Regions from separate parts of the Salinivibrio sp. IB868 genome, predicted to be linked through region 1. Evidence: riboswitches for the same ligand, from Rfam matches in the RefSeq annotation. Region 1 holds a riboswitch; the other holds the start of a gene.
What was found. A riboswitch is a leader RNA that binds a small molecule or an ion and turns the genes downstream of it on or off. The one in region 1 is predicted to bind lysine.
Positions count from the first base shown of each region.

Region 2: it holds a riboswitch for lysine, as region 1 does, so the genes downstream of both, lysC (lysine-sensitive aspartokinase 3) here and BZG20_RS12455 (Na+/H+ antiporter NhaC family protein) in region 1, are expected to answer to the same signal.

Region 1 covers NZ_MUEW01000011.1:61,439-77,756, reverse strand. The annotation lists gene trxB (thioredoxin-disulfide reductase) at 1-24, shown strand, start outside; gene cydD (cysteine/glutathione ABC transporter permease/ATP-binding protein CydD) at 102-1,871, shown strand; gene cydC (cysteine/glutathione ABC transporter ATP-binding protein/permease CydC) at 1,864-3,582, shown strand; gene aat (leucyl/phenylalanyl-tRNA--protein transferase) at 3,597-4,307, shown strand; gene BZG20_RS12485 (arginyltransferase) at 4,307-5,032, shown strand; gene infA (translation initiation factor IF-1) at 5,162-5,380, shown strand; gene clpA (ATP-dependent Clp protease ATP-binding subunit ClpA) at 5,445-7,700, opposite strand; gene clpS (ATP-dependent Clp protease adapter ClpS) at 7,746-8,066, opposite strand; gene cspD (cold shock domain-containing protein CspD) at 8,872-9,093, shown strand; gene BZG20_RS12460 (thymidine kinase) at 9,171-9,752, opposite strand; gene BZG20_RS12455 (Na+/H+ antiporter NhaC family protein) at 9,860-11,443, opposite strand; lysine riboswitch at 11,532-11,713, opposite strand; gene BZG20_RS12450 (H-NS family nucleoid-associated regulatory protein) at 11,986-12,411, shown strand; gene BZG20_RS12445 (lytic murein transglycosylase) at 12,463-13,434, opposite strand; gene BZG20_RS12440 (YcgL domain-containing protein) at 13,445-13,720, opposite strand; gene minC (septum site-determining protein MinC) at 13,990-14,652, shown strand; gene minD (septum site-determining protein MinD) at 14,670-15,482, shown strand; gene minE (cell division topological specificity factor MinE) at 15,484-15,753, shown strand; gene rnd (ribonuclease D) at 15,828-16,318, opposite strand, start outside.
Region 2 covers NZ_MUEW01000006.1:5,639-21,956, reverse strand. The annotation lists gene csrD (RNase E specificity factor CsrD) at 1-1,251, opposite strand, end outside; gene BZG20_RS07930 (LysR family transcriptional regulator) at 1,372-2,259, shown strand; gene BZG20_RS07925 (alpha-hydroxy acid oxidase) at 2,405-3,565, shown strand; gene BZG20_RS07920 (single-stranded DNA-binding protein) at 3,671-4,216, opposite strand; gene BZG20_RS07915 (LuxR C-terminal-related transcriptional regulator) at 4,500-5,207, shown strand; gene BZG20_RS07910 (acetyltransferase) at 5,270-6,235, shown strand; gene galU (UTP--glucose-1-phosphate uridylyltransferase GalU) at 6,417-7,280, shown strand; gene uvrA (excinuclease ABC subunit UvrA) at 7,418-10,243, shown strand; gene BZG20_RS07895 (Wzy polymerase domain-containing protein) at 10,243-11,913, shown strand; gene BZG20_RS07890 (alanine--glyoxylate aminotransferase family protein) at 11,910-13,043, opposite strand; lysine riboswitch at 13,307-13,494, shown strand; gene lysC (lysine-sensitive aspartokinase 3) at 13,592-14,980, shown strand; gene metH (methionine synthase) at 15,019-16,318, opposite strand, start outside.

The DNA.
Region 1 (16,318 bases):
GACGCTCTGGCAAATAATCAGTAAGCCCACGCTCTCATGCAGGCTGCCGTTCGGTGGCCTGCCCAGCCTATTTGTAGGCTCTCATAAAACAATAAGACGATATGGATAAATCTAAACAGCGGGCGCTAACCCAATGGCTCAAGTCGCAGAGCACGTTAGCCAAACCCTGGTTAGTTGCGACGATTAGTATTGCACTCCTCTCCGGTGTGCTTTTGATTGCCCAGGCAGCACTTCTTGCCCACCTGCTGCACCAGTTGATTATTGAACAAACGGATAAATTTGCCCTACTCCCAAGCTTTTTTGCCCTGGCTGTTGTCGTGATAGTGCGTGCGCTATGCAGTTGGGCGAAAGAGCAAACGGGTTACCGCTGTGGTGAAGCGATTCGCCAACATATTCGTCATTTAATCCTGAATCGTCTCGAGGCGTTGGGGCCGGTGAGTATCCAAGGGCGCCCAGCAGGCAGTTGGGCGAGTCTGATTTTAGAGCAAGTGGAAGAGTTACAAGACTTTTTTGCCCGTTATTTACCACAAATGGCCATCGCCGTCCTGATCCCGTTGGTGATCTTAGTCGCCGTTTTCCCAATCAACTGGGCCTCAGGATTGATCTTTTTAGTGACCGCACCGTTGGTCCCCTTTTTTATGGCCTTAGTTGGCATTAAAGCCGCTGATGCCAACCGAAAGAACTTTAAGGCACTGCAACGTTTATCCGGTTACTTCTACGACCGATTACGTGGACTGCCCACACTCAAGCTGTTTAACCGCGTCGAAGCGGAGGCCGAACAGCTTCACCTCGCGTCACACACGTTTCGTCAACGCACCATGGAAGTGCTGCGCCTCGCCTTTTTATCATCGGCCGTGCTGGAATTTTTCACCGCTATTTCCATCGCTGTTGTCGCCGTCTATTTCGGCTTTAGCTTTATTGGTGAGCTCGACTTTGGTCACTATGGCGCCTCCATCTCGCTGTTTACCGGTTTATTTGTTTTAGTGCTCGCCCCCGAGTTTTATCAGCCGTTGCGCGATCTCGGCACCTTTTATCACGCCAAGGCGCAAGCGATTGGGGCGGCTGAGTCGATCGTTGAATTCCTGGACGCTCAGCCAGATACCGGCACTCAAGGTGAGACCACGCCTGATTTATCCACCGTCGCTATTATCGCGCACGACCTGGAGGTACTCAGTCCCGACGGCCACGTATTGGCTGGGCCCATGCGTTTTTCCGTTCAGCCAGGCGAGCAGATTGCGCTCATTGGCGTCAGTGGCGCAGGCAAATCCAGCCTCCTTAACGCCCTGCTTGGTTTTCTGCCCTACCGTGGTAGCCTCACCATTAATGGCTGCGAACGCCGTGATCTCTCCATCAGCCACTGGCGCCAATCGATCAGTTGGGTCGGGCAGAATCCGCAACTTTTCCACGGCAGTATCCGCGACAATATTGCTCTGGCCAACCCTGAGGCAACGCCAGATATGATTAATCAGGTGATGACGCAAGCGTACGTGGATGAATTTGTGATGCGATTGACCGACGGCTTAGCCCACTCTGTCGGTGACCGAAATGGGGGGTTATCGGTGGGTCAAGCACAGCGCATTGCCGTCGCGCGAGCGCTATTACAAGATGGCGCCCTCTGGGTACTGGATGAACCGACTGCAAGCCTAGACGCACATAGCGAAAATCGCGTGCTAGAAACCTTGAGTGCAGCAACACAAGATAAAACCTGTATACAGGTATCGCACCGTTTGGACTCACTCGCCAACAGTGACCAAGTCTGGGTAATGATGGATGGGAAACTCGTGCAACAAGGCCCATATCACAGTCTGGCTGACTCGGGCCCGCTGGCAGAGATGCTGGCTTCCGCCGATAGGAGAAACCTCGATGCGTGAACTACTGCCCTATCTTCGCCTTTATAAGCGCCACTGGTTTGGTTTGAGTTTAGGCATGGTACTGGCGTTTGCCACACTATTTGCTGCTATTGGCCTACTCACCCTCTCCGGCTGGTTTATTGCCGCTGCGGCTGTTGCAGGCCTAGCGGGTATCGCTACCTTTAATTACATGCTCCCTGCCGCGGGTGTGCGTGGCTTCTCTATTGGCCGTACCTTTGGTCGTTGGGCCGAACGTGTGGTTAGCCACAATGCCACCTTCAAACTATTGGCAGATTTGCGCGTGTCATTTTTTCGCAAACTCGCCCCGTTAGTCCCTGATCAAGGGCTGAATATGCGTGATGCCGATTTGCTTAATCGCATGGTCGCCGATGTCGATGCCATGGATCACGTTTATCTGCGCCTAGTCAGCCCGATGATGGTCGGTATCGTCGGTATCCTGGCGGTGAGTTTCTTCCTGGGGTGGTTTGACCCAAGGCTTGGCATGGCGCTTGGACTGACCTTGCTCGCGTTACTGATTGGGCTGCCCATCCTTTTTTATCGCTTGGGTAACGATCAAGGCCGTGCTCAATTGGAGCAAAACGCAGCCACACGCATAGCACTGCTAGATTGGTTACAAGGCCACGCCGAACTGGCTTTATTTGGCGCACGTGACCGTTATCGCGCCCGCATCGATGATAGCGAGCAAGCGATGCTTCACGCACAAGCCAATATGGCGCGTATTACCGGATTGGCCAATGCCGTGCTCGTCGCGGCCACAGGGCTAACATTGGTGATGATGATTTGGCTCGCAGCAGATGGTGTCGGTGAGCGTGTGCCAGGCCCACTGATCGCGATGGTCGCCTTTACAACCATGGCCAGCTTTGAGCTGATGATGCCTATTACCGCCGCGTTCCAATATCTGGGTAAAACGCTTACCGCTGCCAAACGACTGAATGCGATCACCGAGCGAGCACCCAGTGTCCCCTTCCCTTCCCACGGACATACTGGCCCTGCCGTCGGCGATATTTGCTTTGATAGCGTCAGTTACCAATACCCAGGCGCGGCACAAGACGCGGTTTCAAATATCTCGCTCCACGTGACACCGGGACACACACTGGCACTGCTAGGAAGGACGGGATGTGGTAAGTCAACCTTATTGAGCTTGCTCACCCGCGCGTGGGATCCCATCCAAGGTCAAATCACCCTTGATGGGGTGCCTCTAACGCAATGGCAAGAAACCGCGCTGCGTGACGCCATGTCTGTGGTGACACAAAGCGTTGATTTGTTTAATGGCACACTGCGCGACAACCTTACCCTCGCTTGCCCAGATGCATCAGACGATGATCTCGCCTCTGCCCTGCACCGCGTCGGCTTAACCGGGCTGCTCGAAGGCCAAGGGCTAGACGCATGGTTGGGCGACGGCGGACGACAACTCTCTGGGGGCGAGCGCCGCCGCTTGGGGATTGCTCGTGGCCTCTTGCACCCCGCGCCGATTATGTTGCTTGATGAGCCAACGGAAGGACTGGATGTGCAAACCGAAGCAGAGATCCTATCCTTACTGCAAGACCATTGTCAGGATAAAACCGTGGTGATCATTACCCATCGATTGGTTGGCTTGGCGCATATGGACACAGTTTGTTTAATGGATGCAGGCCGCATTATTGAGCAAGGCACGCACCAAGACTTGCTGGCACGTAACGGTCGCTATGCACAACTCATGAACCGCTTGTAATAAGAGAGTGTACGATGACCCTCTTTTTACCCCCTTTAGCGCAAAATGATGTCGGCTTTCCGCCCGTGAATGAGGCGCTCTCTCACCCCGATGGCTTGCTCGCCATTGGGGGAGATCTATCACCTGCGCGGCTAATGTCGGCTTATCGCAGTGGTATTTTCCCCTGGTTTGGCGAAGATGACCCTTTATTGTGGTGGTCGCCGAGTGAACGCGCCATCCTTCAGCCCTCTGATTTTCACGCCAGTCGCAGTTTGCGTAAAGCCGCCAAAAAGTCTGCGTATACCATCACGTTCAATCGCGCATTCGAGATGGTGATCGCTACCTGCGCGACTATTCGTGGACCTGAACAGACCTGGATTACCGATGAGATGCAAGCCGCTTACTGCCAGCTTCATCAGCAAGGCGATGCCCACAGTGTGGAAGTGTGGGACGGAGCACACCTTGTCGGCGGGCTTTACGGTGTCTCTGTAGGCCGTGTGTTCTGTGGTGAATCCATGTTTTCCCACACGACCAATGCGTCAAAGTTTGCCCTTTGGCAATTTAGCCAATTCTTCGCGCAACGAGGGGGGCACTATATTGACTGTCAGATGATGACCCCACATTTAGCCTCTTTGGGCGCCAAACCCTGGACACGCGACGCGTTTATCGCCGCGCTGCACGCTCATCGCGATGACCCCATTATCCAGGGCTGCCAACCGCAGCAGATTGCAGATTGGAGACCATAATGAGTGTGGGGATCCAGGTAGGCGTCACGCCTACAGCATCTTGCCAATACTTGTCTCACCAGCAAGAGCAACTGGCCGTGGTGATGTCGGCGGATTACCACACGCCCGAGCGATATGCTGCGCTGTTAGCCGCTGGCTTTCGTCGCAGTGGTAACCTTATTTACCGGCCGCACTGCCCACAATGCCAGGCCTGCCAAGCGCTTCGGATTGATGTGGCCAAATATCAACCCTCAAAAAGCCAAAAGCGTCATCGCAGCCAGCTTAATCGCCTAGAGATTAAAGTGAGTGATGAGCTTGATGAGAACTGGTTTGCGCTCTTTCAACGGTACATCGCCACTCGCCATGCTGATGGCAATATGTACCCTGCCAAGCGCCAAGATTTTCTCGACTTTATCGGTAGTGACTGGTTATCCCCGCGCTTTATCCATTTGTATCAACGCGATCATAACCAACTCACCCTGGTTGCCATCGCCGTGACTGATGTCGTCGCCGACGGGTTAAGTGCGCTTTATACCTTTTTCGAACCAGAGCACCGCTTCTCTCTTGGACGCGTCAGTATTCAGGCACAGCTACAACTGGCAAATTCACTCCATTTACCCTGGCTCTACTTGGGCTATCAAATCGACACCTGTCCAGCGATGCGTTATAAGGCGGACTATTATCCACATCAACGCTTTATCAACCAGCAGTGGCGGGCGTTTTCCTGGCCGCTTATTCCACAATAGTGGCTATTTTTTCTAGCAAGGAGCGCCCCAACAGGGTAAAATTCGCACCCGAACTTTACAGACTTTCAGAATAGAGGCATTATCTGTCGGTCAAAAAATTGGCTACCAGAAGAGGCCTAAGAGGATTCAATGGCAAAAGAAGACGTAATTGAAATGCAAGGCACCGTACTCGATACGTTGCCTAATACTATGTTCCGCGTAGAACTAGAAAACGGTCACGTGGTGACTGCCCACATTTCAGGCAAGATGCGTAAGCACTACATCCGCATCCTGACCGGCGACAAAGTCACTGTTGAAATGACCCCTTACGATTTGTCCAAAGGTCGCATCGTTTTCCGTTCGCGTTAATCCTCCGAACGCGATCAAAAAACCCGGCAGCGATGCCGGGTTTTGCTTTTGCGTCTCAAGATGATTAAGCCGGTTCCATTTGATCACTGAATTGGAAGTCCAACCGGTTATCTTTCAATACCACACGAACCGTCCCTCCATTGACCAGACAGCCAAACAGCAGCTCATTAGCCAGTGGCTTTTTCAAGTTATCTTGGATAACGCGCCCCATCGGCCGTGCTCCCATTGCCTTGTCATAGCCTTCTTCCGCTAGCCAGCGCTTAGCCTCTGACGTCACCTCAAGCGACACGCCCTTGGCGTCCAGTTGAGCTTGTAGCTCGACAATGAACTTGTCCACCACTTGCAAGATAACTTGCTCATCCAAGTGATTAAACCAGATGATGTTGTCCAAACGGTTACGGAACTCTGGCGAGAACACCTTCTTAATTTCGGACATTGCATCATGACTGTGGTCTTGCTGAATCAGGCCAATCGACTTACGCACCGTCTCGGCCACGCCAGCATTGGTCGTCATCACCAAGATAACATTGCGGAAATCGGCTTTGCGTCCGTTGTTGTCCGTCAAAGTGCCATTATCCATCACCTGTAACAACAGGTTGAACACGTCTGGGTGTGCTTTCTCAATTTCATCAAGCAGCACTACACTGTATGGGTGCTTGATCACCGCATCGGTCAGCAACCCGCCCTGATCGTATCCCACATAGCCTGGGGGAGCACCAATCAAGCGGCTCACTGTGTGACGTTCCATGTACTCCGACATGTCAAAGCGCTGCAGCTCAATGCCCATCGCGCGGGCCAATTGTACCGTGACCTCGGTTTTACCGACCCCGGTAGGCCCGGCAAACAAGAAAGAGCCGACCGGTTTATTCTCATCGCCCAGTCCTGCGCGGCTTAACTTGATCGCTTCAGACAACGCGGTGATGGCGGTATCTTGGCCAAACACCAACATTTTCAGCTTGTCATCCAGCGACTGCAGCACGTCTTTATCTGACGAAGAAATCGACTTCTCAGGAATACGCGCCATTTTCGCAATCATACTCTCAACATCAGGGACATTGACCGTCTTCTTACGTTTGCTCGCTGGCGCCATACGACACCGCGCCCCCGCCTCATCGATCACATCGATCGCTTTGTCTGGCAAATGACGCTCATTAATGTATTTCGCCGACAGCTCCACAGCAGCACGAATGGCCTTGTTGGTATAACGCACTTCGTGGTGGGCTTCGTATTTGGGTTTCAGCCCCATCAAGATTTTAGTGGTGTCATCAATAGAGGGCTCAATCACGTCGATTTTCTGGAAACGGCGCGCCAGTGCCCGCTCTTTTTCGAAGATAGAGCCATACTCTTGGTAGGTCGTCGAGCCGATACAGCGTAACTTTCCGCTACTCAATAGCGGTTTAATTAAGTTTGCGGCATCTACCTGGCCACCACTGGCAGCACCTGCGCCAATGATAGTGTGGATCTCGTCGATAAAGAGCACCGCATGATCTTCTTTTTCGAGTTGCTTCAAGATCGATTTAAAGCGCTTCTCAAAGTCACCACGGTATTTGGTCCCGGCTAACAGAGACCCAATGTCGAGCGAATAAATCACGCAATCTTTGATCACATCTGGCACTTGCCCTTCGACAATACGCCATGCGAGCCCTTCTGCAATTGCCGTCTTACCGACCCCGGCTTCGCCAACCAACAGGGGGTTATTCTTACGACGGCGACACAGTACCTGGATGGTGCGCTCAAGTTCCTTATCACGACCGATTAACGGATCAATACCGCCAACCCGCGCGAGCTGATTAAGGTTAGTCGCGAAGTTCTCCAACCGGTCTTCACCCGGCTCCGCACCGGCCTCATCGGCGCCCATGTCACTGCTTGGCAGATCGTCGCCTTCATCTTTCGTGGTGCCATGAGAGATATAGTTGACTACGTCAAGGCGACTCACGTCGTTCTTTTTAAGCAGGTAAGCGGCGTGGGACTCTTGTTCGCTAAAGATGGCCACCAACACGTTCGCACCGCTTACTTCGCTACGACCGGATGACTGCACATGAAAAACAGCCCGCTGGAGTACTCGCTGGAAGCTTAGCGTTGGCTGCGTTTCCCGCGACTCATCGTCCGCAGGGATCAGCGGTGTGGTTTGTTCGATAAACGCATCAAGTTCTTTGCGCAGCGCCTCCAAGTCTGCACGGCACGCGACCAGCGCATCGTGCGCGGCCGCATTTTCGATTAACGCGAGAAGCAGGTGCTCCACCGTCATGAATTCGTGGCGTTTTTCACGCGCACGTGCAAACGCGCCATTCAAACTGGCTTCAAGTTCTTTGTTAAGCATAAAGGCACCTCCCTCAAAAACCGCGCTAAAGCGTGATGGAGCCGGCTAAGCTTTCTCCATCGTGCACAGTAGCGGATGGCCATGCTCTTTGGCATACATCATTACCTGTGCCACTTTCGTTTCAGCGACCTCGGCGGTAAATACGCCACAGACCGCTTTTCCTTCATAGTGCACCGTCAGCATGACTTGCGTCGCTTTGTCCACATCCATGGCAAAAAACGTCTGGAGCACATCGATAACAAACTCCATCGGAGTATAGTCATCATTATTTAGCACCACCTTGTACATTGATGGCGGTTGCAACTTGGTTTTTTCTGACGATTCGGCCTCTGCGTCAGGCAAACCCCACTGGTTCCAATTACTCATAACTCATTCAATGCATTGTTAGGGTGTCTCGGTAAATGATGTGGCGGGGCACTACTGCCATCCACGATTCCCGTCCACCTATACTTAAAGTTAAGCCACAGATTGTATTCCAGCAACCTTTTCATTGCGAACACCGTTTGCCTGAGCAATTGTTAAGCACTGTATTGTGTCATAGTGTCTGACGCCGCATTTCGTTCACTGCGCGCGACACGAACGTGTCATCGCTCACTGCATCAAAATGCATAAAAAACAAGGCAGACCGGCTAGCAAATAACGTGTGGGCGGATCGCGTCAAGCGCGACAGGTGAGAAATAGGTACACGCCTCTCTCGATTCGACAATATTCACTCCATGATCATTTTTAAGCAGGCGTACTCCTTGCGTAATGCCAGTAGCGCTCATGCCAATCCAAACACTTAAGGGCTAAAGAGCAAGTTATTAGAATAAAAAGTAATAGTTGAGCCCTGTAATAGCGCATCTATCACTGTAATAACACGCGTTTATAGCGAAAACATCCAGGGTAAAATCTAAAAAACTATGCAATTAAGATGTCTGTTGTTGAATGAATAATTGCCACTTCCTCACACTTTTTCGATTCGATATTACATTACTGTTATAAGTTATACCCCACACTTGACTGCCTAAAAGTATCTACTAAAGTGAAACATGTGGTAGGTAAACTAACCATGTCACTTCTATTCAATCATATCAGTGATGGCAACAGTGCCACGCTGCCGGGATTGATGAGGTGGAATGAACGCGTTTATCGCAGGTATGCAAAGTTTGATGCAAGAAGGATGTGTCGCATGGAAACTGGTACAGTAAAATGGTTTAACAATGCAAAAGGATTTGGCTTTATTTGTCCGGTAGAAGGAGAAGGCGATGTGTTTGCCCACTATTCTACCATCCAGATGGACGGATATAAGACATTAAAGGCGGGACAAACCGTCAACTACGAGGTTCAGGAAGGACCAAAAGGCTACCATGCCAGTGAAATTGTGCCAGTCGATCAAGAAGCGGCTAAATAGCGCTGAATCCGGTCGGCCAAATGGAAAAGGCGAGCTTACCGCTCGCCTTTGTTGTGTTTGACCGAACTCAATGCCGTCTAGAGTAACCCAAGCATCTGTTTGTAGTGGCGGCGACACACAGAAACATAACGTTCATTGCCCCCAATCACCACCTGATCACCATCCGCAATGGCATTACCCTCGCTATCTTGGCGAATAACTCGACTCGCTTTACGTCCACAATGGCATACGGTTTTCAGTTCAACGAGCTTATCAGCCCACGCCAACAAGTACTGCGACCCTTCAAACAGCTCACCACGAAAATCCGTTCTTAATCCATAACACAATACTGGGATCCGCAGCTTATCCACCACATCAGTGAGCTCAAGGACTTGCTGTTTGGTCAAAAATTGGCTCTCATCAATCAATAAACAGTCAACTTTCTCTTGCGCCAAGATAGTCGCAACGTGCTCGAATAGCGACGTCTGATTGTCATACAGGTGGGCATCAGCTTCTAAGCCAATTCGCGAACTAATTTTTCCGACCCCATAGCGGTTATCAATCGCGGCGGTAAAGAGTAGAGGCTGCATACCGCGCTCTTGGTAGTTAAAGGCCGATTGTAACAAGGTGGTCGACTTACCCGCGTTCATTGCCGAATAATAAAAGTATAACTGAGCCATAACTGTCTCTACACGTAATGCCCGTTGTGGGCGAACTGGATTAAATAAACAGGCATGCTACCGCACTAGCAGAAAAAGAAAAGCCCCGCCGAGGCGAGGCTAGATAATTAACCGACCAATTTACACGGTCGCTTTTTAAGCCACATTAACCCAGCACATAGTGCAACGAACGCAAACACGGTCGCCATCAAGGACCAAAGAAGTGACGCGGTAAAGCCTAACACCATGAAGCCTACGGTTGAGACAAGCGCCCCGCCAATAGCATAAGGGAGCTGGGTGGCGACGTGGTCAATATGTCCACATCGTGCCCCTGTTGAAGACAAGATAGTGGTATCAGAAATTGGTGAACAATGATCGCCAAATACCGCCCCCGCCAATACTGCTGAGAGCATAGGTAGCATCAGAGCAATGTCTGTCGCCGCGGCAAGATCGCCCGCGATAGGAAGCATAATACCGAACGTCCCCCACGACGTCCCTGTTGCAAAGGCCATCACTGCCGCCAGCAAGAAGAGCACCACAGGCAAGAGTTGCGCCGGTAAGTTCCCCTCAACTAAGGACGACAAATATTTGCCTGTTTGTAGATCACCAATAATATGGCCAATTGACCAAGCAAATAACAGAATGAGGATCGCGCCAAACATAGACTTTGCGCCCACCCAAAGGGTTTTCGCAATATCTGATACCGCAATACCTTGTTTACCTGTCATCACTAAGGACACAGCTAAACCCGCCAGTCCACCCCACAGTAACGACATACCGACATCGGTATTTTCAAACGCGCCGAGGAGAGAAAAGGATTGTGCATCAGCGGCCAAGGCCTGCCCGCCGGTATATAGCATCGCCCCCACCGTCGCCACGACTAGCATAATAATGGGGGCAACCAAATCAGCCACGCTGCCCTTATCACTTTCTTCAATCCCTAAGTCATCGCAGATATCAGCGCAGTTTTCACTTTCATCGCCCAATCGACTGCCTTTTTTCGCCTGATATTCAAACTGACGCATCGGGCCAATATCCAGTTGAAACCAAACCACCGCAAACACTAAGAGTAAGGCAAAAATGGCGTAAAAGTTCATCGGGATCATGGTGACAAATGCCCCTAGCGCCGTGTAATCCGTCACACCATGCGCCACTAAAATCGAGCCAATCACGGTAATGATATAGGCTCCCCAGCTTGATGCTGGCGTGATCACACACATAGGGGCTGCCGTGGAGTCAAGGATGTAAGCCAGTTTCGCTCGAGAGACGTGAAATCTATCTGTCACGGGGCGAGAAACAGCGCCCACCGCTAAGCTGTTGAAATAATCATCGACAAATATAAATACGCCGAGAAAAGCGGCGAGCAGTTTCGCCCCACGTTTACTCTTGATCCGACTTTGCGCCCAATTGGCGAACGCGCGTGTGCCTCCAGAAAGAGACAGGAGCGCAGTGATCATACCGAGTAAAATAAGAAACGCGAGAATACTTAAATTCCAGCTATTTAAGCCTCCATCAGCAATAAATAGTCCAGTGATCACCTCAAGTAAGTACTGTCCAGAAGAGAGGAAAGAAAAATCGGTCAGTAACACAGTACCTAGTACGATTCCCATGCCCAACGACAATAAAACCCGTCGTGTGGCAATCGCGAGGCCTAGCGCCAATAAAGGGGGAAGCAGTGATAAAGCGGATGAAGAAAAATCTGTTAAGTTCATGATCTCAGTGTCAACCAGGTGGTTGGAGATCTACTGCAGAAATGAAGACGGTAAGGTGTGGTATCACACGGCAAACAGCTTGCCTCCTACATACAGTAGCGCTCCATAGTGTATTTCCAAGTACTATGGCAGTGCTGCCCCTATTCGGTAACAGCCCCAGCTCAATCGGTGTGATGACCTGATTGGCTTCGGCGTTGTTTCCTTTTATGCGCTCTCATCGGTATCACCCTCTTGCGCACGACTTATAAACAACGCACCTCTACGTTAAGCGTGGTGCATTCTACACAACGTGTTTACTATCGCAACTATTTATGGTTGAAAAAACGTCGATTAACCCCCACCTTACTCGATGCCAATAAAATGCGTCTTATCTTCTATTTTTTTAGACATCTGTTTCAAAAAAGACAATAGAATTAAAGTCAAATTTGCGGTTAACTTGCAATTAATGAACAATATGGCGTATTAATATAGGTCATATTGTATATTTCAATTATACTGCTATCATTCTTTCAATTAACATATAAATCAAATAGGAACCAATAATGTCTGATGCAATGAAAGCCTTACTCAATTTGCGTAGCTTACGCGCAGTTGCAAAAGAGATGTCTACTGAGCAACTGAACGAAGCCTTAGAAAAATTACAAACGGTTGTTGAAGAGCGCAAAGAAATCGATCGCCAAGCTGAAGCGCAAGAAAAAGAGCGCTTAGAGAAGTTAGAAAAATACCGTGCTATGTTAGAAGCCGACGGTATTGACCCAGAAGAAATCGTGGCATTGTTAGGTGGTGCTTCCAAGAGCAAAGCATCGGGTAAACGCGCGACTCGTCCAGCAAAATATCAATATACGGGCGAAGATGGCTCACAAAAAACCTGGACAGGCCAAGGTCGTATGCCGAAAGTGATTCGCGAAGCGATTGAGAGCGGTGCGGCTAAGCAGGAAGATTTCCTCATCCCAGGCCAAGAAGCCTAAGTCCATATTCCCGCATAAAAAAAGAGGCGCTCAGCCTCTTTTTTTTATCCCTTAACCAAATTTAATTCTGTCTGCCAAATGGCTCACCGCTAACGCAAAGTAGTGCGAGCGATTCCATTTCAATAAACTCTGATAATTATTATAAACAAGATAAGCCCTGCCTTTACCATCATCAGGCTGAATCAACCACGCATTGATATCGACGGCGGGTAGCGCCTGACCATTCAAACGGCGCACACCACGCGTCTGCCAGGCACTCAATGAGTGTGCTTTATCACTGTCGGTGCCAAGCAAAGTACGATCTATTCCTGCAGGTAGCTGTACTTGCCGCCCCCATGTATAAGTATCATCCCACCCGGCTTTTTTTAAGTAATTCGCAGCAGACGCAAAAACATCGGCTTCTGTTTGCCAAATGTCTTTCTTACCATCTTGATTGCCATCGACCGCGTAATTAATAAACGAGCTTGGCATAAACTGGCATTGGCCCATTGCCCCTGCCCAAGAGCCTTTCATCGCTTCTGGCGCAATGTGCCCTTGCTGTAATATCTTCAGTGCAGCCATGGTCTCTTTACGAAAAAAGGCCTCTCGACGACCATCAAAGGCTAATGTTGATAAAGCTTCAATCACATTATAACTGCCCTGAAGTTTGCCAAAATTACTTTCTACGCCCCATAAAGCCACAATAAAACGCGGCTGAACTTGGTACTGCTCACCGATGGTTTTCAACGTGTCGTAATGTTCACGATACAGTTTTTTCGCTTGGGCGACTTTCCAATCAGGCACAGCACGCGGAATATATTCATCCAGCGTAAGGCGTCGCTCAGGTTGATTTCGATCGGAGCTGACCGCACGCTCGTGGTATTCAACGTCCTTAAACGCACGCTCAAGTAACGCATCACTGATGCCCGCCTCTCGTGCCTCGGCTTTTAAGGTGGTCACATACTGCTCGAATCCGGGCTTGGCCATCACAGGGCTCACCAACAGTGCCGCCGCGATAGAAGCTGAAATCATACCTTTGCGCATAGTCTTCCTTTTACAGTTTTTCGTTTTTATTACGAATGGCCTGCAATGCCGCATCAGGTGGCGGGGGCAATTGCACAAAAAAGCCATCACTTTGCAGGCTTTGTTTAACCTTATTGATGTCAACAGCAGCCAGTTTATCGCGCTTGTCTAAGTTGATCATCATGGCAAATTCGGGTTGCCCAAAGCTATTCATTAATGCCTCAGGCACATCATCAAATTTATCTTTCTCTGCAAGATAAAGATAGGTGCCTTCTTTCTTTTTGCTACGATAAATTGCGCAATACATCTCAAAAGTCCTCATGAGCATGCCATATTACTGGCGATAAATTGTCATCTCGGGGTAAAGGTTTGTTAAGCTTTGCAGCAAAGTGTGTCAAAACGCGTCTCTGCTGCCATTTCTCATTCAAACGTTAAAAAAACACCATTAAAGGGAGAAATGCCGCATCAACGGCAAACCCTGCTTGCCGCATTGGCGCTGTGAATATACCATGCTATCCAACGTCTGATAATGCGCGTCTGACTCGTGTTTAAATGACAAAACCGGGATCGAATAACATGCTCAAACAACCGGAGTTGAAAGGCTCAACCTTTACCCTTTCCGTCCTCCACCTCGTTGACGATAATTTTGCTGCCGCTGCCAATGTTTTGACAGAGAAAGTCACCCAAGCACCGGCCTTTTTTCAAGGCGCCCCTGTTGTCGCTGACATTAGCCGTCTATCACAATGTCCTGATATCGGTGCCTTAAAGCAGTGCTTACAGGCCACAGGCATGATTCTCGTCGGATTGACCGGCGTCACCCATAATGATACACGCGAGCTTGCGCTGAATGCGCAGCTAGCCGTGCTCAAGTCAAGCAAGCAATCCCGAGTTGCCGATCCGATTCAGCCGCCTGCCAAAGTGGTCACCGCCCCCGTGCGTTCAGGTCAGCAAATCTATGCGAAAAACGCCGATCTGGTGATCCTCAATCATGTCAGTGCCGGCGCGGAAGTGATAGCCGATGGCAGTATTCATATCTATGGCGTTTTGCGTGGCCGAGCTATTGCCGGCGCAAGTGGACAAAAGCAAGCGCGTATTTATTGTCAGAACCTTCAGTCAGAATTATTGTCAGTAGCAGGAAGCTATTGGCTCAGCGATAAAATTCCATCAGAACATTTAGAGCGACCTTCCATGGTCTCGCTTAATCAAGAAAGCTTACACATTGACCCCCTCACGCTATAAGAGAATAAGGAAGAGGAATGGCACGAATTATTGTAATTACTTCCGGTAAAGGCGGTGTTGGTAAAACAACATCGAGTGCGGCATTGGCGACCGGGTTGGCCATGACAGGCAAAAAAACCGCCGTGGTCGATTTTGATATTGGCCTACGTAACCTGGATTTGGTGATGGGCTGTGAGCGTCGGGTCGTCTATGACTTTGTCAATGTCATTAACGGCGAAGCCAATCTGCATCAAGCATTAATTAAAGACAAACGCGTAGACAATTTGTTTATTCTGCCAGCCTCACAAACACGCGATAAAGATGCGCTAACCAAAGACGGCGTGGAGCGGGTTCTAAAAGACATGGATGAGCTTGGCTTTGAATACATTATTTGCGACTCGCCCGCGGGCATTGAAGCCGGTGCATTAATGGCGCTGTATTTTGCTGACGAAGCGATTGTGACCACCAATCCAGAGGTTTCATCCGTACGCGACTCTGATCGGATTCTTGGTATTCTCGACTCCAAGTCACGCCGCGCAGAAAACGGCGAGGATCCGGTAAAACATCACTTATTACTCACTCGCTATAATCCTGCACGTGTGACCAACGGTGAAATGCTCAGTGTTGAGGATGTTGAAGATATCTTGCGTATTCCACTGTTAGGGGTCATCCCGGAGAGCCAGTCTGTGTTGCACGCCTCAAACAAAGGCGAGCCAGTGGTACTTGACCAAGAATCTGATGCAGGCCAAGCCTATGAAGATGCCATTGCGCGTCTGCTGGGTGAAGAGCGTCCCTTCCGCTTTATCGAGGAAGAGCGCAAAGGTTTCCTAAAACGCTTATTTGGAGGCTAATGTGGCACTGCTTGAATTCTTCCGCCCATCTAAGAAAAAGTCGGCCAATATTGCCAAAGAGCGTTTACAAATTATTGTTGCCGAGCGTCGCAGTGCAGATAGCCCAGCGCCGACTTATTTGCCTCAGCTCAAGCAAGATATTTTAGACGTGATCCGCAAATACGTGGATATCGCACCGGACCAAGTGTCTGTCAGCCTAGAGCAAGGCGATGATGACCTATCCGTCTTGGAGCTGAATGTCACCTTGCCCGAAGAGGGAAAAGAGAGCTAGATCTCAATCACAACGGGCTAATACACAAAGCGGTGGCTCAAGGCCACCGCTTTTGTTTATGCGTGAGATGATCACTATGCCCCTGGGGCGTTAGGGATCATCGTCAGCAATGTCTCACCCACTAACCGAAAGCGCCACCCCGAGGCTAAGTCAGGACGTTTGTCTTCTTGACGCTCCTCTCGCCATACCCAGGTAATCAATTGATTAAGCTGCTTTTTAGAACCAATAAACTCAGGCGCTAAGCCTGATTTATCTGCCTGGGCTTGCACCTGCTCCTTAATCGCTTTAATCACCGACTTATACCCAGGCTCATCGACTAAGCGTGTGATGGCCGGCGGGCATTTGGCTAACGGGGTTTTATCCGCTTGCGTGGCCAACGTGATCAAGGTTTGCGCGTGATAACGCACTTCAAATTTGTCGAACCCATGCTCGTTCATTTGCTCAACCGTACGAATACCATAACGCGCCATTTTCCAGAGGTTTTGCTCTTTAACGATAAAGTTGAGTGCCATATTCCGGCGGCGCGCTTCCTTAGCTCGCCACTTGGCAAGGGCTTGCAATACCG
Region 2 (16,318 bases), on a different contig from region 1:
CATCACCGACTCGAGTAAGGTGCGCCAACGTACACTACCACGTTTATCCAGTTGGCTTAGTTGTTTGTCGAACTGTGACCAACCATTCTGGCCGGTTAGCGCCGCCGCTTTAAGTGCACGTTCGGCTTCATCCATTAGTCGCCCACGTCGCTCACTGGCGCCAAATGAGGTCATCCCAAGGTGGAACCAATTATCTTGATCCAACGCCTCGGGTGGCGCGAGTTTATCTAACGCATTGGTGATTTGCGCTAAAAAGGGATGCACTTCTTCTCCCGCTTGGTTGACCAGCAAAATGGCAAAGTCCGAGGCAAAATAACGTGCCAACACGGCATCCGGAAAACGCTGAATCGCATTCGACAGAACATTGCCAATCGCTTGAATCAATTGATCGGCGGCTTCTTGCCCGTGCTGCGCCACCAGATCTTCCCATTCCGCCACCCTCACTAGGATCACACTGCCTTGGCTGGCATCATCACTGGCTAGTGTGTGCAAGCGATTATCAAACATCACGCGATTCGCGGCGCCGGTGAGTTGGTCTAAGAAGGTGTTGGTGCGAATAAAGGTGTCAAAACGACTACGCTCTTGGCGCGCTTCTTTAAGCTCTTCGATCAGTTGCGTTAACGCCGCGCTTGCCGGGATCGGCCACTCGCGGCTATCACCTTGCTGCGCATCATCGAGTCGCCCCGCTAAGATCAGTCGGCCACGCTGCTCAAGCACCTCACTGCCATACAGCTGACGCCGGAGCCAACGGATCCCCCATGTGAGCCCCAAGACAATCACCAAAATCGCCGCCGATAAGGAGGACAATGGACCAATGGAATAGGCAAACTCCGCATACGGCGGCACAAAGGTCAGTTTGACCGCAAACCCTGGGTTGCTATCGAGCGGTATATCACGAGAGATTACCTGTTGATTGGTCACCGCCTGGTATTGAATTTGCTCATATTGATACAAGATCCCAGCGTCCGAGTAGATAGTGAGGGACGTCACGTCACTGGCTTTAAGCATCTTGGGAAGCCAGCGCGAAAAGTATTGGTTATCACGCTGGTCACTGGCCATCTCTTGATCAATCACCTCAACCATGCCGTCAACATAATGCGAGATGAAATCAATCCCCAATTGGCGGAAGCTGATCGCACCGCCGATAAACAACACAAAAATGGCACACACCACAATAAGCGTGACAAATGCAACGAGTCGGTTGGTCAGCTTCATACCGCTGACTTTGATCGCACTGGCTGTTCTATCCATGATTCTCTGCTGACTTGGGTCGCCTTTGGGGGCTAGTAGCCGCTATTATCAGGCTTGGTTATCATAATGTGAATGCCTAGACCACGAATCGGTGGCTGTCTTTTTACGCAACGAGGACTCATGGACTGGATTACCTGTACACAAAGCTTTATCTGCGTGGTGGATCATGGCTCGTTGGCCCAAGCGGCCACCAAGCTACACACCTCAAGTTCTGCCCTGTCAAAACGCCTAAGCTGGCTAGAACGCCAACTGGGGGTTCAATTGCTCAAACGCACTACACGCAGTTTGTCGATGACAGATGCGGGTGATCTCTTCTACCACCGCGCCAAGACGTGGGTCGATGACTGGCAACAATTAGTCAGTGAGACCACCTCCACCTTTGGTGAGGTCAGTGGTGTATTGCGTATCGGTGCGCCATTGGTGACAGGGAACCGCTTTCTGGTCAACTTTATTGCTGAGTTTCTTGAGATTTATCCGAAAATCAAAGTCGAACTCACCACCCTCACCCCTGGCCAGCTGCCGGATCTGAATCTGGACGTGGTGATCAGTCGTGAACTCGAGTACTTTAACTCCGCCAGCTACATCGCCGCCAAATTATTTGATTTTCAACCTGGCTTTTTTGCTGCCCCTGCCTACCTCGAGCGCCATCCGCCCATCACCACGCCAGCGCAACTTACCCAGCATAATATTTTGCTTTACGGTAATTCGCATCAGCCTCAAGAGCGGGTGTTTGAAGATGGCACCCGCTTACAATTGTCCGGTAATTTTGTCTCACCCAACCCTGAAGCCTTGGTCAGTGCCGCGGTGATTGGCATGGGGATCATTTTAGGGGGCGCCGGGACGGTGCAAAAAGAAATCGACCAAGGCTTATTGGTCCCGGTGCTACCAGCCCTTAAGCAACCACGCTTATCGGCCTACGCCTACTACCCTAAGCTGGAATACAACCACACCAAAACCAAATTATTTATCGATTTTATTAAACAGAAAGTTAAAGATTTGTACGTTTAGTGTGCAGGTAAAGCAAGAGGTAACGCCAACTATCATCGGGGCTTAGCCGATTTTGGAAAAAGTATTTTATCTTTTATCTATATATCGATAACAATCACTGCGCTAGGGTGAGACAAGACACTCACCTCAACAACGTGCAATATTCATGGCCTATTATAATCCTAAGTACCCTGATACCCCCTCGCTTAAACGTGCAGCAAAACGGCGTATCCCAGCCTTCGCCTTTGATTATCTTTGCGGCGGTTGTCACGATGAAATTGGCGTGGCGCACAATGCCGGGGCGTTTGAACACGTAAAACTGCAGTCTGACTTGCTTGCGCCTACCCCAGAGATCGACTTATCCGTCGAGCTATTTGGCCAACGCTATGCCGCGCCTTTTGGCGTCGCCCCCGTCGGACTTCAAGGGTTAATGTGGCCCAAGGCGCCGGAAATTTTGGCAAAAGCGGCCTATCAAGCAAAGCTTCCTTATGTGCTCAGCACCGTATCCTCAGCGAGTCTTGAGACCATCGCCGAGATCTCTGAGGGAACGGCGTGGTATCAACTCTATAACCCAACGGATGCCAAGATCCGTAAAGATCTCATGGGTCGCATTAAAAGTGCAGGATATAAAGTGCTGGTCGTCACTGTGGATGTGCCGACCTTCGGTTATCGCCCGCGCGATATAAAAAATGGCTTGGCGATGCCGCCGAAAATGAACCTGCGCAATATCGTGCAAATGGTGCAGTGTCCGGCATGGAGCTGGCAGACGTTACTGGCTGGCGTGCCTGAGATGCAAACCCTCAAGCCTTACATGCCAAAAAACATGCCCACCAGCGAACTGGCGAACTTTATGAACAATACGGTGATGGGCGCCGTCGACTTCGACAGCCTCAAGGTGATCCGCGATAACTGGGACGGCCCCTTGGTATTAAAAGGCTTGGTCAACCCAGACGATGTCAAACAAGCGGTTGCGCTCGGTGCCGACGCAGTGGTCTTATCCAACCATGGGGGACGTCAGTTAGATGTTGGCGAGTCGCCACTGGATACCATTCAAACCATCAAGCGCTTATATGGTGACAAGATTAAACTGCTGATGGACAGTGGCGTACAAAGCGGCGGGAATGTAGCCCAAGCGATGGCCATGGGCGCCGACTTCACCCTGCTGGGCCGCACTTTTGTCTATGCCTGTGGCGCGTTGGGCCATCATGGGGGGGAACACGCGATAGATATGCTCACCCAACAAATGACCCAAGTAATGGGCCAGTTAAAATGCCCAACGCCGGTGCAATTGCCGCACTTTTTAAAAGCGGGCCCCGGTGTCGCCTAACCCAGCCCGTTCAGTAACCGACCACGCCAAAAAGCAAAAAGCCCCAACAGGGGCTTTTTCGTTTCAACCACATTGGCGTTGACTCGCCACTTAACGCAGTCCGTTTTAGAACGGAATATCGTCGTCAAAATCAGGCAAATCGTTGTATTGCTGCTGAGGTTGCGACTGTGGCTGTGGTGCCGACTGCTGCGGTGGCTGTTGGTTAAAGTTTTGCTGTGGTTGTTGAGGCTGCTGAGGCTGTCCCCATCCACCTTGCTGCTGCGGTGACTGCTGCATGGGCTGACCTTGGCTCTGACCACCACGGCCACCCAGCATTTGCATGCTGCCACTAAACGGTTGTACCGCGACTTCCGTGGTATAACGGTCTTGCCCGTTTTGGTCTTGCCACTTGCGTGTCTGCAGTTGGCCTTCGATATACACCTGAGAGCCTTTGCGCAGATACTCACCCGCGACTTCGGCGGTTTTACCGAACAGCACAACACGGTGCCACTCTGTTTTCTCACGCATCTCACCGGTGTTTTTATCACGCCATGACTCTGAGGTCGCGAGGCTGAGGTTCGCCACCGCACCGCCGTTGGGGAGGTAACGGATTTCCGGATCGTTGCCCAAATTACCAATCAAGATGACTTTGTTTATGCCACGGCTGGCCATAGGTGACTCCCACTGTTCTTGGTTGCGCGCGAAACGATTTCGCAAACTGGATAAATAAGGAGGAAGTCTAGCACGAGCACCCCAGAGGTTCGAAGCTTTTCCACGCGATCTGTTTCCATATTCTGCAGTTAAAGCGTCAGCACAATGGGTTATCACTCGCAGCGTATACCTTAAAGATAAAAATGGTTTAGACTGATGGAAAGCTTGCCCAGCCTTGACGTCGGTGATCACCCCACTTACGTCACACGGATACGCATGTTGAGTCATCATCAGTAGGATGCTTATGAACCAGGCCGAAACCACCTCAGATAGTTACACACTGCTTCTTATTTCTCAGCCCAGCATGTCTGTGTCTGCACTGATGACATGCTTAGAAAAAGCAATTCATAGCGAGGTTGAGCTCGTGACGCCCGATGCGATCACTGACAAGCTCACCGCACGACCCGGTTTAGTGTTGGTAGACTTAAACGCCTTTGATGACATTGCCACCGAGCAGCTAAAACAATCGCTGATCCCCTTTGCCGACCAACATGTCTTTGCGCTGCTCAATGCACATGACTTAAGTGCCAAAGAACTCGCCAGCTGGCCATTTATCAAAGGGGTCTTTAAAAAAGAAGATGAGATCCGCCACCTATGTTATGGCATCGAAAAAATGTTCTCTGGCGAGTACTGGCTCCCCCGTCACAAAATGGCCGCGTTAATTCACTATTATCAGCAGCACCACCAACAAGCGATCGATGAGCAGGCCATTGTCCTGACCAACCGCGAGCAACAAATCCTGCGCCATCTTGTCACGGGCGCCTCTAACCAAGACATTGCCCGTGCATTGGACGTCAGTGAGCATACCGTTAAGTCGCACCTTTATAACGTGTTTAAGAAAATCAATGTTAAAAACCGAGTACAAGCCGTGTTTTGGGCGAAAAACAACTTGTCCCTAATTGGCTCGACGGGGCTTGAAGCCTATCCTGGCGCCGACGACGATCACCGCTAGTTGGGTCAAGCTCACCCATCAAGGTAGGATGTCACGTTACTCAGTTAAAAAGGAATCACAGGATGGGATTTGATGTCTTTAACGGGGATGCCGATGGGCTTACCGCACTGGTGCAATGGCGCTTAGCGCACCCACAAGCCACCACGTTAATTACTGGGGTTAAACGCGATATTGCTCTGTTAAAGCAAGTGCCCACAGGCCCCGAGCAGGTCACAGTACTCGATGTTTCGATGGCGAAGAACCAAGACGCACTCGCGAGATTACTCGCGGCTGGCACGCGCGTGTTCTATGCTGATCACCATCAAAGTGGTCCCATCCCAGATTCGCCTTTGTTAGACGCACATATTCATACCAGTGCTAATACCTGTACCGCGCTTATTATCGATAAACTTCTCGGTGGGCAGTATCGAGAATGGGCGTTAGTTGGCGCGTATGGCGATAACCTGGATCGCACTGCAAATGCCCTTGCTCAACAGTCGGGTATTGACGAGCAAACGCGCGCGCGGCTGGCACAGCTCGGCCACTATCTCAACTACAACAGCTATGGCGCGAGCTTGGATGACCTCACTATGCCCCCCGCGGTGTTATATCGTCACCTGTGTGGCTTTTCGACCCCCGATGCTTTTATGCGCGCTTATCCGGACATCGTGATGGCACTGGCTGACGCGTATCAAAGTGACCGGGCGCATGCGCAAACCCTAACCCCGGCGCTGGGCGATGAAAACGCACAGGTGTATCAGCTTCCCGATGCCGCTTGGGCACGCCGAATAAGTGGCATGTTTGGCAACCAATTAGCCAACCGCCATCCTGATAGAGCCCATGCCGTGCTCACGCCGATGCCAGGAGGAGAATGGATGGTCAGTATTCGTGCCCCGTTAAATCGTCCTACTGGGGCGGCGCAGTTGGCCGAGCAATTCACAACAGGCGGTGGCCGCGCCGCGGCGGCGGGAATTAATGCCCTCCCGCCGGCGTCCTTATCGACCTTTACCGATGCATTTATGGCGTATTTTTCCGCCCATGCGGACTAAGCAACGCGGGGACGGTCACGCTATCTAGCCGCGTTGGCGCGCAGTACTTGCTTAGCCGCACTGAACCCAGCAAACTATTGACCCAGATAACATTGTTAGCAGCCGCTTGCTAACAACCCGCTTAGGGGTGTCGACCGCGTCATAAACCGCTCGCCACCCAACAAAAACGAAAGGATCTGAGATGATAAAAAAATGTCTGTTCCCAGCGGCTGGCTATGGCACCCGCTTTTTACCGGCAACCAAGTCAATGCCGAAAGAAATGATGCCAGTGGTCAACAAGCCTTTGATTGAATACGGCGTGGATGAAGCCTTGGAAGCGGGTATCAACGGCATGTGTATTGTCACCGGTCGTGGCAAGCATGCCATCATGGATCATTTTGATAAAAACTATGAGCTTGAGCATCAAATCAGTGGCACCAACAAAGAAGTGTTACTCGATGACATTCGCAATACCATAGAGAAAGCGTCATTCACCTACATTCGCCAACACGAAATGCGTGGACTCGGACATGCGATTTTAACCGGTCGCGATCTGGTCGGCGACGAAGCGTTTGCTGTCGTGCTCGCCGATGATCTTTGCATCCATCCTGACAATGGCGTTCTCAAGCAAATGGTCGCTCTATATAACCAGTTCCGTTGCTCGATTGTCGCGGTGGAAGAAGTCCCGGAAGATGAGACCCATAAATATGGTGTCATTGCCGGTCAAGAGATCAAAGATGACCTTTTCCGCGTAGACAACATGGTGGAAAAACCCGATCCCGGCGATGCGCCAAGCAATCTTGCTATTATTGGCCGGTATATTTTAACGCCAGATATCTTTGATCTGTTAGAAACGACCCCGCCAGGTAAAAACGGCGAAGTCCAGATCACCGATGCGCTGCTCAAACAAGCACAGTCAGGGTGTGTACTGGCGTATAAATTTAAAGGCGAGCGCTTTGACTGTGGCAGCGTAGAAGGCTTTATTGAAGCCACCAATCACTGCTACAAGCACCACTACCTTGGCGGAAGCAACAAAGACGAAGCGACGGTCAAAAACCGTCGATAACGTTAACCGCGTCGGATCGCGCGTTTTTCCCCTTCGAGTAAAGGCTGTGTAAATATACAGCCTTTTTATTTGGTCATGGTCATGTCTGTGCCATACTAGGCGACCAACCAGTGAGCTGACTGAGTAGTAGGATAATAATGGACAATATCGACGTCAGAGGCGCGCGCACGCATAACCTCAAAAACATCAACCTCACCATTCCTCGTGATAAACTGATTGTGATCACCGGCCTATCTGGCTCGGGAAAATCATCGCTGGCCTTCGACACCCTATACGCCGAAGGCCAGCGCCGTTACGTTGAATCCTTGTCAGCGTATGCGCGCCAGTTTCTCTCCTTAATGGAAAAACCCGATGTTGACCATATCGAGGGTCTGTCACCTGCGATCTCGATAGAGCAAAAGTCCACCTCGCATAACCCGCGCTCAACGGTCGGCACCATCACTGAAGTGTATGACTACTTACGCTTACTGTATGCGCGAGTGGGCGAGCCACGCTGTCCCACTCATGATGTGACCTTAGCGGCTCAGACCGTCAGTCAGATGGTCGATAAAGTGCTTGCGCTGCCGGAAGGAAGCAAGCTGATGCTGCTCGCGCCGATCATTAAAAACCGTAAAGGGGAGCATGTTAAGACTCTGGAGAACCTCGCTGCGCAAGGGTTTATCCGTGCCCGAATCAATGGCGAAGTGTGCGATCTATCCGATCCGCCGACACTCGAGCTGCAGAAAAAGCACACCATTGAGGTGGTGGTCGATCGCTTTAAAGTGCGCGATGATCAGCAACAGCGTTTGGCAGAATCTTTTGAGACCGCGCTCGAGCTAACAGGCGGCAGCGCGGTGATCAGTTGGATGGACGGTGAAGGGGAAGAGATCATTTTTTCCGCCAACTTTGCCTGCCCACACTGCGGTTACAGCATGCAAGAGCTTGAACCGCGCCTGTTCTCCTTTAATAACCCAGCCGGTGCCTGTGGTACCTGCGACGGCTTGGGGGTGCAACAGTATTTTGATCCTAAGCGCGTTCTCCAAAATCCAGCCGTCAGCCTCGCGGGTGGGGCGATCCGCGGCTGGGATCGGCGTAACTTTTATTACTTCCAAATGCTACGCTCGCTGTCTGAGCATTATGGCTTTGATTTGGAAACGCCGTGGCAGGATCTGTCGGGCACCGTTCAGGACATTCTCTTGTACGGTTCCGGCCCAAAAGAGATCGAGTTCAAATACGTCAACGATCGGGGCGATATTCGCGTACGTAAGCATCCCTTCGAAGGGATCCTCAATAACATGGAGCGTCGCTATCGCGACACCGAATCGAATGCTGTGCGCGATGAGCTTGCCAAATATATCGCCACCAAACCTTGTGCCAGCTGCGGTGGCTCACGCTTACGCCAAGAAGCTCGTCACGTGTTTATCGACGGCCACAATCTACCCGAGATTTGTGAGCTGAGCATTCAACAGGCGCTGGACTTCTTTGAACAACTGACCTTGACCGGGCAACGCGCTAAGATTGCCGAAAAGGTGATGAAAGAGATCCATGACCGGCTACGGTTTTTGGTCAATGTGGGGCTTAACTACCTGAATTTATCGCGCAGTGCCGATACCCTCTCTGGCGGTGAAGCACAGCGTATTCGACTGGCCAGCCAAATTGGCGCGGGCTTGGTGGGGGTCATGTACGTACTGGATGAGCCCTCTATTGGTCTGCACCAGCGTGACAATGCCCGCTTGCTCGATACCTTGGAGCATCTGCGCGATCTGGGGAACACTGTCATGGTGGTCGAGCATGATGAAGATGCCATTCGCGCGGCCGACTACATCATTGATATTGGCCCGGGGGCCGGGGCACATGGTGGTCAAATTGTTGCCGAAGGCAGTTTAGAGGACATACTCGCCAGTGAGTCGTCACTGACAGGTCAGTATCTAAGTGGAAAGCAAGCGATCGAGGTTCCCACAAAGCGTATTGAGCGCGACCCAAACAAAATGTTGACGCTGAAAGGGGCGACGGGCAACAACCTGAAAAACGTTGATCTCCACCTACCTGTCGGACTGCTTACTTGCGTGACGGGCGTGTCAGGCTCAGGCAAGTCAACGCTTATCAATGACACCTTTTTTAAAGTGGCCCACCAGCAATTAAACGGCGCGACCACCGCCGATCCCGCGCCTTACGAGTCGATTGATGGGTTGGGACATTTCGACAAGGTGATCGATATTGATCAAAGCCCTATTGGCCGTACCCCACGCTCAAACCCAGCCACTTATACGGGGATCTTTACCCCGATCCGTGAGCTGTTTGCCGGTACCCAAGAGGCACGGGCACGCGGATATAAAGTGGGCCGTTTTAGCTTTAACGTGCGCGGCGGTCGCTGCGAAGCGTGCCAAGGTGATGGCGTGATCAAAGTGGAAATGCATTTCTTGCCCGATGTGTATGTACCTTGTGATGTGTGTAAAGGTAAACGTTATAACCGGGAAACATTGGAAGTACGCTATAAAGGCAAAACCATCGATGAAGTCCTTGAGATGACCGTCGAGGACGCGCGTGAGTTTTTCGACGCCGTGCCCGCTATCAAGCGTAAACTGCAAACATTGATGGATGTCGGCCTGAGCTATATTCGCCTTGGCCAAGCGGCCACCACCTTATCGGGGGGTGAAGCACAGCGGGTCAAGTTAGCACGAGAGCTGTCTAAGCGTGACACGGGTAAAACGCTTTACATCCTCGATGAACCAACCACAGGACTTCATTTCCATGATATTCAGCAACTGCTTAATGTCCTGCACCGCTTGCGCGAACAGGGCAACACTATCGTGGTGATTGAGCATAATCTGGATGTGATAAAGACCGCGGACTGGATCATCGACTTAGGGCCAGAGGGCGGTAATGGCGGCGGTGAAATCATCGCGCAAGGTACACCGGAAGCGATCGTGGATGTGGTGGGTAGCCACACCGCTCACTTCCTCAAACCTATGTTGGAGCGATAATGACCTCAGCGCTGCCGCAGAGTCGCGTGATACGAAAGCCGCTAACAACCCCATTTCTACTAACGTTAGCGGCCTTGTGGTTGATCTGCTTACCACTGTACTCGGTGTCTCTCCCGCTGGTTGGCATACGTCACCCTGCAGCGGCGCTTTCCTTGTTAACGCTCGCGTTCACCTTGGGGTTTGCCTGCTTAGAAGTCGTGCGTCAGCATACTTGGCGGGCAAGCCGACTGACCTGGATGCTTGGTTTGGCAACGGGCCTGGCGATTATTCCTTATTACTACCCACACGCTGAGGCACTCAATAGCGGCTATGCCATGGCCGCCTTGATACTTAGCCTCGGTTTCTTCTCCAGCCTTCAACAGTTTGTTTTTAACCATTCGCAGCGGCAAAAGCTACTCGGGGTATTTTTACTCGCCTCTTGGCTAGCGGTACTGTCGGTGTTGGGCAATCAATCACCACCGGGCATGGCGCCTTTTATGTTTAACAACTGGGTGCCTCACTTGCCCCCTGCGGTCACGCACACACTGCTACTTACAGGTCTCACCTTAGCGGCGTATATTCTCGCCAGAGAGCCGAGTGGCCGCTACCGCCATCCCATCAGCCAAAGCTTATTGGCCGTCACCCCTTTGGTTTTTATTCCAGTGTTAGCGATGCAAGGCCAGCCCCTGCTGCTGCTCTTTGCCTTGTGTGCCATCGTGTTACAGCAAGCCTATTTGAGTCGCTTTGCCTCCAGGCGCCAGCACAAAGCTTGGCTTGTGGCAGTCTGTCTCGGCGCGATCCTGGCGATATTTGCCCTCAGTGGTCAAGATAGTTGGCAATGGCTGAGCGACGGCGAGCGACGTGCGTTGGGTTTAGCGTGGCAACAATGGCAGACAACGCCCTTTTTCGGCGTGGGCATGGGGAATGGTAAGCAGGCCTTGCTGTTGCTTTCTGCTTCACAACCCGGCCACCTTGGTCCAGTGAACCTGCCCAGTGCACTGCTGTTTTGGCTGTTGGAAGGAGGCTTATTGATTGGATTGGGCTATGTGTTGGTGATCATGGCGCTCGGCGTCAGGATCCTTCGTGCTCCCTCAGGGACACGGCGGATCTTGATTGCTTTAGTGCTACCTCCGCTCACTGGACTGATGATCTATCCGGTAAGCGGCACCCAGTGGTTCAATGGGGTATTGTTACTCCTTTGGCTATACTGGCTTGATAACCTCACCAGCAAATATCGCCGCTACCCGGTACTCACTCATGGTTACAGCCAACGTGTGGCCAGTCGCACCGTGATCACTGCCCTCGTCATCACGACACTCGTGTGCCTGTCATCCGTATATTTGGCCAATCGTTATTTGCGCGACTCTTTACTCAGCTCGCAACGTTTTGCCTTATACCAGCAACATCCATGGTGGCAGCAAAAGCTGGCCCACGCACAACAAAGCCGTCACTTTCAGGCTAATTTAGCAACTCTGTCTGACACTGAGCGCCAGCAACACCTTAACCAATTATTGCGCCAAGTCGCACAACGACCACGCTTTGCTGGCTATCAGCATGCCTATCAAGTGGCCCTACAAATCGGTGACCGTCAGCGGGCTCGCGATATCCAGCAAGAAGCGCGTTACTTGTATCCAAACGCGGCGAAGGTATGGACAATCCGCCATACCCTACCGGATCATTCAACGCCCTAGCGCAATGCCTCTTCAAGGGCTTTAAGGCACAGGGCAATGTTCTCATCCCTTGCGCCGTAGCCCATTAAGCCGATTCGCCAGGCTTTACCCGCCAAATCACCGAGGCCAGCGCCAATTTCCAAGTTATAGGTGTGAAGTAAATGCTGGCGCACGGCGGCATCATCCACGCCCTCAGGAATATAAACGGCGTTAAGCTGGGGCAAACGATAAGGTTCATCGACCACAAAGCCAATCCCTAAATTGTCCAATCCCGCTTTCAAACGCTGATGCATGGTATCGTGGCGTTGCCACGCGTTCTCAATCCCTTCGTGATACAGTTTGAGCAGGGCTTCATGTAGGGCATATAAACTATTCACGGGTGCCGTATGGTGGTAGCTACGTTTGCCGTCGCCGCTCCAATACCCCAGCACCAAACTTTGATCGAGAAACCAGCTTTGCACCTTGTGAGTCCGCGCCTGCATTTTTTCTACTGCACGGGGCGAGAATGTCACTGGCGACAAGCCCGGTACACACGACAAACATTTTTGACTGCCTGAATAGACTGCATCTAATTGCCACTCGTCCACCTTCAACGGCACGCCACCGAGTGAGGTCACCGCATCGACAATAGTGAGGCAGCCGTGTTCACGTGCCAAGGTGGCAAGGGCCTGTGCATCAGAGCAAGCGCCTGTGGACGTCTCCGCGTGGACAAATGCGACAATGCTAGCCTCCGGGTGCGCCTTCAAGGCCGCTTCAACCTTTTCAGGATTAACCGGATCGCCCCAGGCATCATCAACCATGACCGCATGTGCGCCACAACGCTCCACGTTTTCTCGCATCCGGTCGCCAAACACGCCATTGCGACAGACGATCAATGTGTCGCCAGGCTCCACCAAATTGACAAAACAGGCTTCCATCCCCGCACTCCCGGGTGCAGAGACCGCAATGGTAAACGGATTGTCGGTTTGAAAAGCGTACTGCAGTAGCTGCTTGACCTCATCCATCATGCCAATGAATAAGGGGTCAAGATGCCCCAATGTCGGCTTGCTCAATGATTGCAGCACCGACGGGTAAATGTCAGAGGGCCCTGGCCCCATCAATGTGCGAGCGACGGGTTGAAAAGACTGAATATCGGAAATTGCACGAGCCATCACGAATCCTTGTTGTTGGTACCGAGGCTCACCGTTATAGCATATTTTTTCGCCATCCCCCTAGCCTCTGGCACATGAACTGTGTGATCGCTAGCGGCGATTTATGTTTCTTTTCAGTGCCGATAGGGCGCAATGGCCTCCTTTTCCTCAGTCAAAGCGGGGGCTGGGCAGTGCTCCCCCATCAAGAGCAAAAACACGGTTGACACCCTGCGACCACACCCGTAATGTTAAAACTGTTCATGCGGTCACCAACCCATGACTGAACATGCAGAAGAGGTGCATTTCTCAGGCAGTTATCAGGCGGAGCCCCACTCCTAAGCGTGATAACCAGGGGAGACAATGCCGAGGTGGCGTAAGATCGGGGTCGATACGCTGCCGGCCTTGAAGGCTGAATCCTTCAGGCTGTCACTTGTCATCCATATGGACAGACAGGTGGAGCGCTTCTGGCAGAATGCCTGCCGTTTGCTCTTCCTACCTTGTCGCGGTATTTATCGCGGTCACGATGTGACTTCTGATGTTCCCCACTGACTTTTGAATATGTTGAATCAATGAGCACGAGCTCAAAAGGGGAAAAGGACGTGAACCCGTTACCATCAATTTCAGTCGCTAAGTTTGGCGGCACCAGTGTCGGGACGCTAGCGGCGATGCAGCAAAGCGCCGCGGTTATCGAGCAAAACCCGCAAACCCGTTTAATCGTGATCAGTGCGTGCGCCGGAGTGACCAATCATTTAGTCGCGCTCGCAAAAGGGATCAGCGACCCTGACGTGCGCCAAGCCAAGTTGGACGCCATTAATGCCATTCACCAAGCAATATTGCAGCAACTTCCTGATTGCCAAAACACGCAAGCAGCCGTCGAACACTGGCATCTCGCCATTGCCGAGTATGCCGAAAAAGCGGCCATCATTCCTGACACAGCGCTAACGGATGCGTTAGTTGCCTGCGGCGAGCTGATCTCAACCCATATTTTCACCCATTTGCTCAACAGCCGAGGTATAACCGCTTTGAGAGTAGATGCGCGTGAATTGCTGCGCACCGACAGCCAGTTTGGCTGTGCCCAGCCTGACCCACAACAGACGCGAACACAGTGCCACGACCAATTGCTTCCGCATTTAGCCACACATCGAGTGGTCACCCAAGGGTTTATCGGCGCGGATGCCCACGGACAAACCACCACCTTAGGCCGTGGTGGTAGCGACTACAGTGCAGCACTGTTCGCCGAAGCCGTGGACGCAGAGAGTTTGGCCATTTGGACCGATGTGCCCGGGATTTATACCACCGACCCGCGGATTGCCGAACAAGCGCGCCCAATCAGTGAGATTAGTTTTAGCGAAGCCTCAGAAATGGCCACGTTTGGTGCCAAAATCCTGCACCCGTCCACCTTGCTGCCTGCAGTGCGCCAACATATACCAGTGTTTGTCGGGGCCGCGAGAGCGCCTGAGCAAGGCGGCACCTGGATCCGCGAGCACGCGCACTCGGCACCGCTGTTTCGTGCCGTCGCCTTACGACGAAACCAAACCATGGTGACACTAACCAGCTTAAACATGTTCCATGCATATGGTTTTTTGGCCAAAGTATTTGAGGTTTTGGCACGATTTGAAATCTCGGTGGACTTGATCACCACCTCGGAGGTCAGTGTCGCTTTAACCCTTGATCAAACCAACACTCAGGGCGACGCGCCGCAGCTGCCACAAGCGGCTATCGCCGAGCTGACCCAGTTATGTCATGTCGAGATCTGCGAGAACCTGGCGGTGGTAGCGCTGATTGGCAATGATATGAATCATACTGCTGGCGCGACAGCACCAGTGTTCAGTGCCTTAGCACAACATAAACTACGCATGATTTGCTACGGTGCCAGCAACCACAATGTATGTGTTGTGGTTGAAGATGACGATGCCACCCAGGTGGTGCAGCGGTTACACGCGGACTTATTTGAATAATAAAAAAGCCAGCACAGCCAATATGCTGGCTTCTTTCGTTAGCCGTTTAAGTTCGGCCCGAGCCATTTCTCCGCTTCTTCGCTGCTCCACCCTTTGCGTGCTGCGTAGCTGTCTCGCTGATCGTTTTGGATCTTCGCCACCGCAAAGTAACGTGACTCAGGGTGGGAAAAATACCAACCTGAGACCGACGCCCCCGGCCACATGGCATAGCTTTCGGTAAGTGTCATCCCCGTATGTGCTTCTACCGACAGCAATTGCCAAATTTTGCCTTTCTCACTGTGTTCAGGACAGGCGGCATAACCCGGCGCTGGCCGGATCCCTTGGTATTGCTCGCGGATCAGCGCATCGTTATCGAGCGTCTCATCGGGCGCATAGCCCCACAAGGTAATCCGAATTTGCTGATGGAGGTACTCTGCAAAGGCTTCTGCAAGTCTATCGGCGACCGCCTGGATCATGATCGCGTTATAATCATCCCCTTTCGCTTTGTATTCTTCCGCCAAGGCATATTCGCCAATACCACCTGTCACCGCAAATGCGCCAATCCAATCCGGCTGGCCACTGCTTTTTGGCGCAATAAAGTCCGACAAGCAATAGTTGGCACCACGAGGCTTTTTCGTTTGCTGACGCAAGTGGTTCAGTACGGTGAGCGTCGCTTGGCGAGACCCATCATCATAGACTTCAATATCATCCTCAACGCTGTTGGCAGGAAAAAGGCCACACACTCCCTTCGCGGCGACCAAGCCTTCTGCCTCGAAACGATCGAGCCAAGCATTGGCGTCTTGATACAAACGGCGCGCTTCCTCACCCACTAGTTCGTGATCCAAAATCGCCGGGAATTTGCCACTGAGTGACCACGTCATAAAGAAGGGTGTCCAGTCGATATACTGACGTAAGGTCGCTATCGAGACATCATCGTAAACATGCACGCCCGGCTTCAACGGCTGCGGAGGAGCATAGTTTGCCCAGTCCGTTTGCCACTTATTGTCCCGCGCCTGCTCAAGGGTGACGGGAGCGGTTCGAGGCGTTTTGCGTTGATGTTGCTCACGCACCGCCGCATAGTCTTTGGCTAAACGGGCCACAAAATCCGGCCGCTGAGTCTGTGACAGCAACGATGAGCACACCCCCACGGCACGTGACGCGTTGGGCACATAGACCACGGGCGCATGGTAATGCTGTTCAATCTTCACCGCGGTATGGGCTTTGGACGTGGTCGCGCCGCCAATAAGCAAAGGAATATCAAACCCTTGGCGCTCCATCTCTTTCGCCACGTTCACCATTTCATCTAACGATGGGGTAATCAGGCCTGATAAACCAATAATATCGACGTTTTCCTCACGC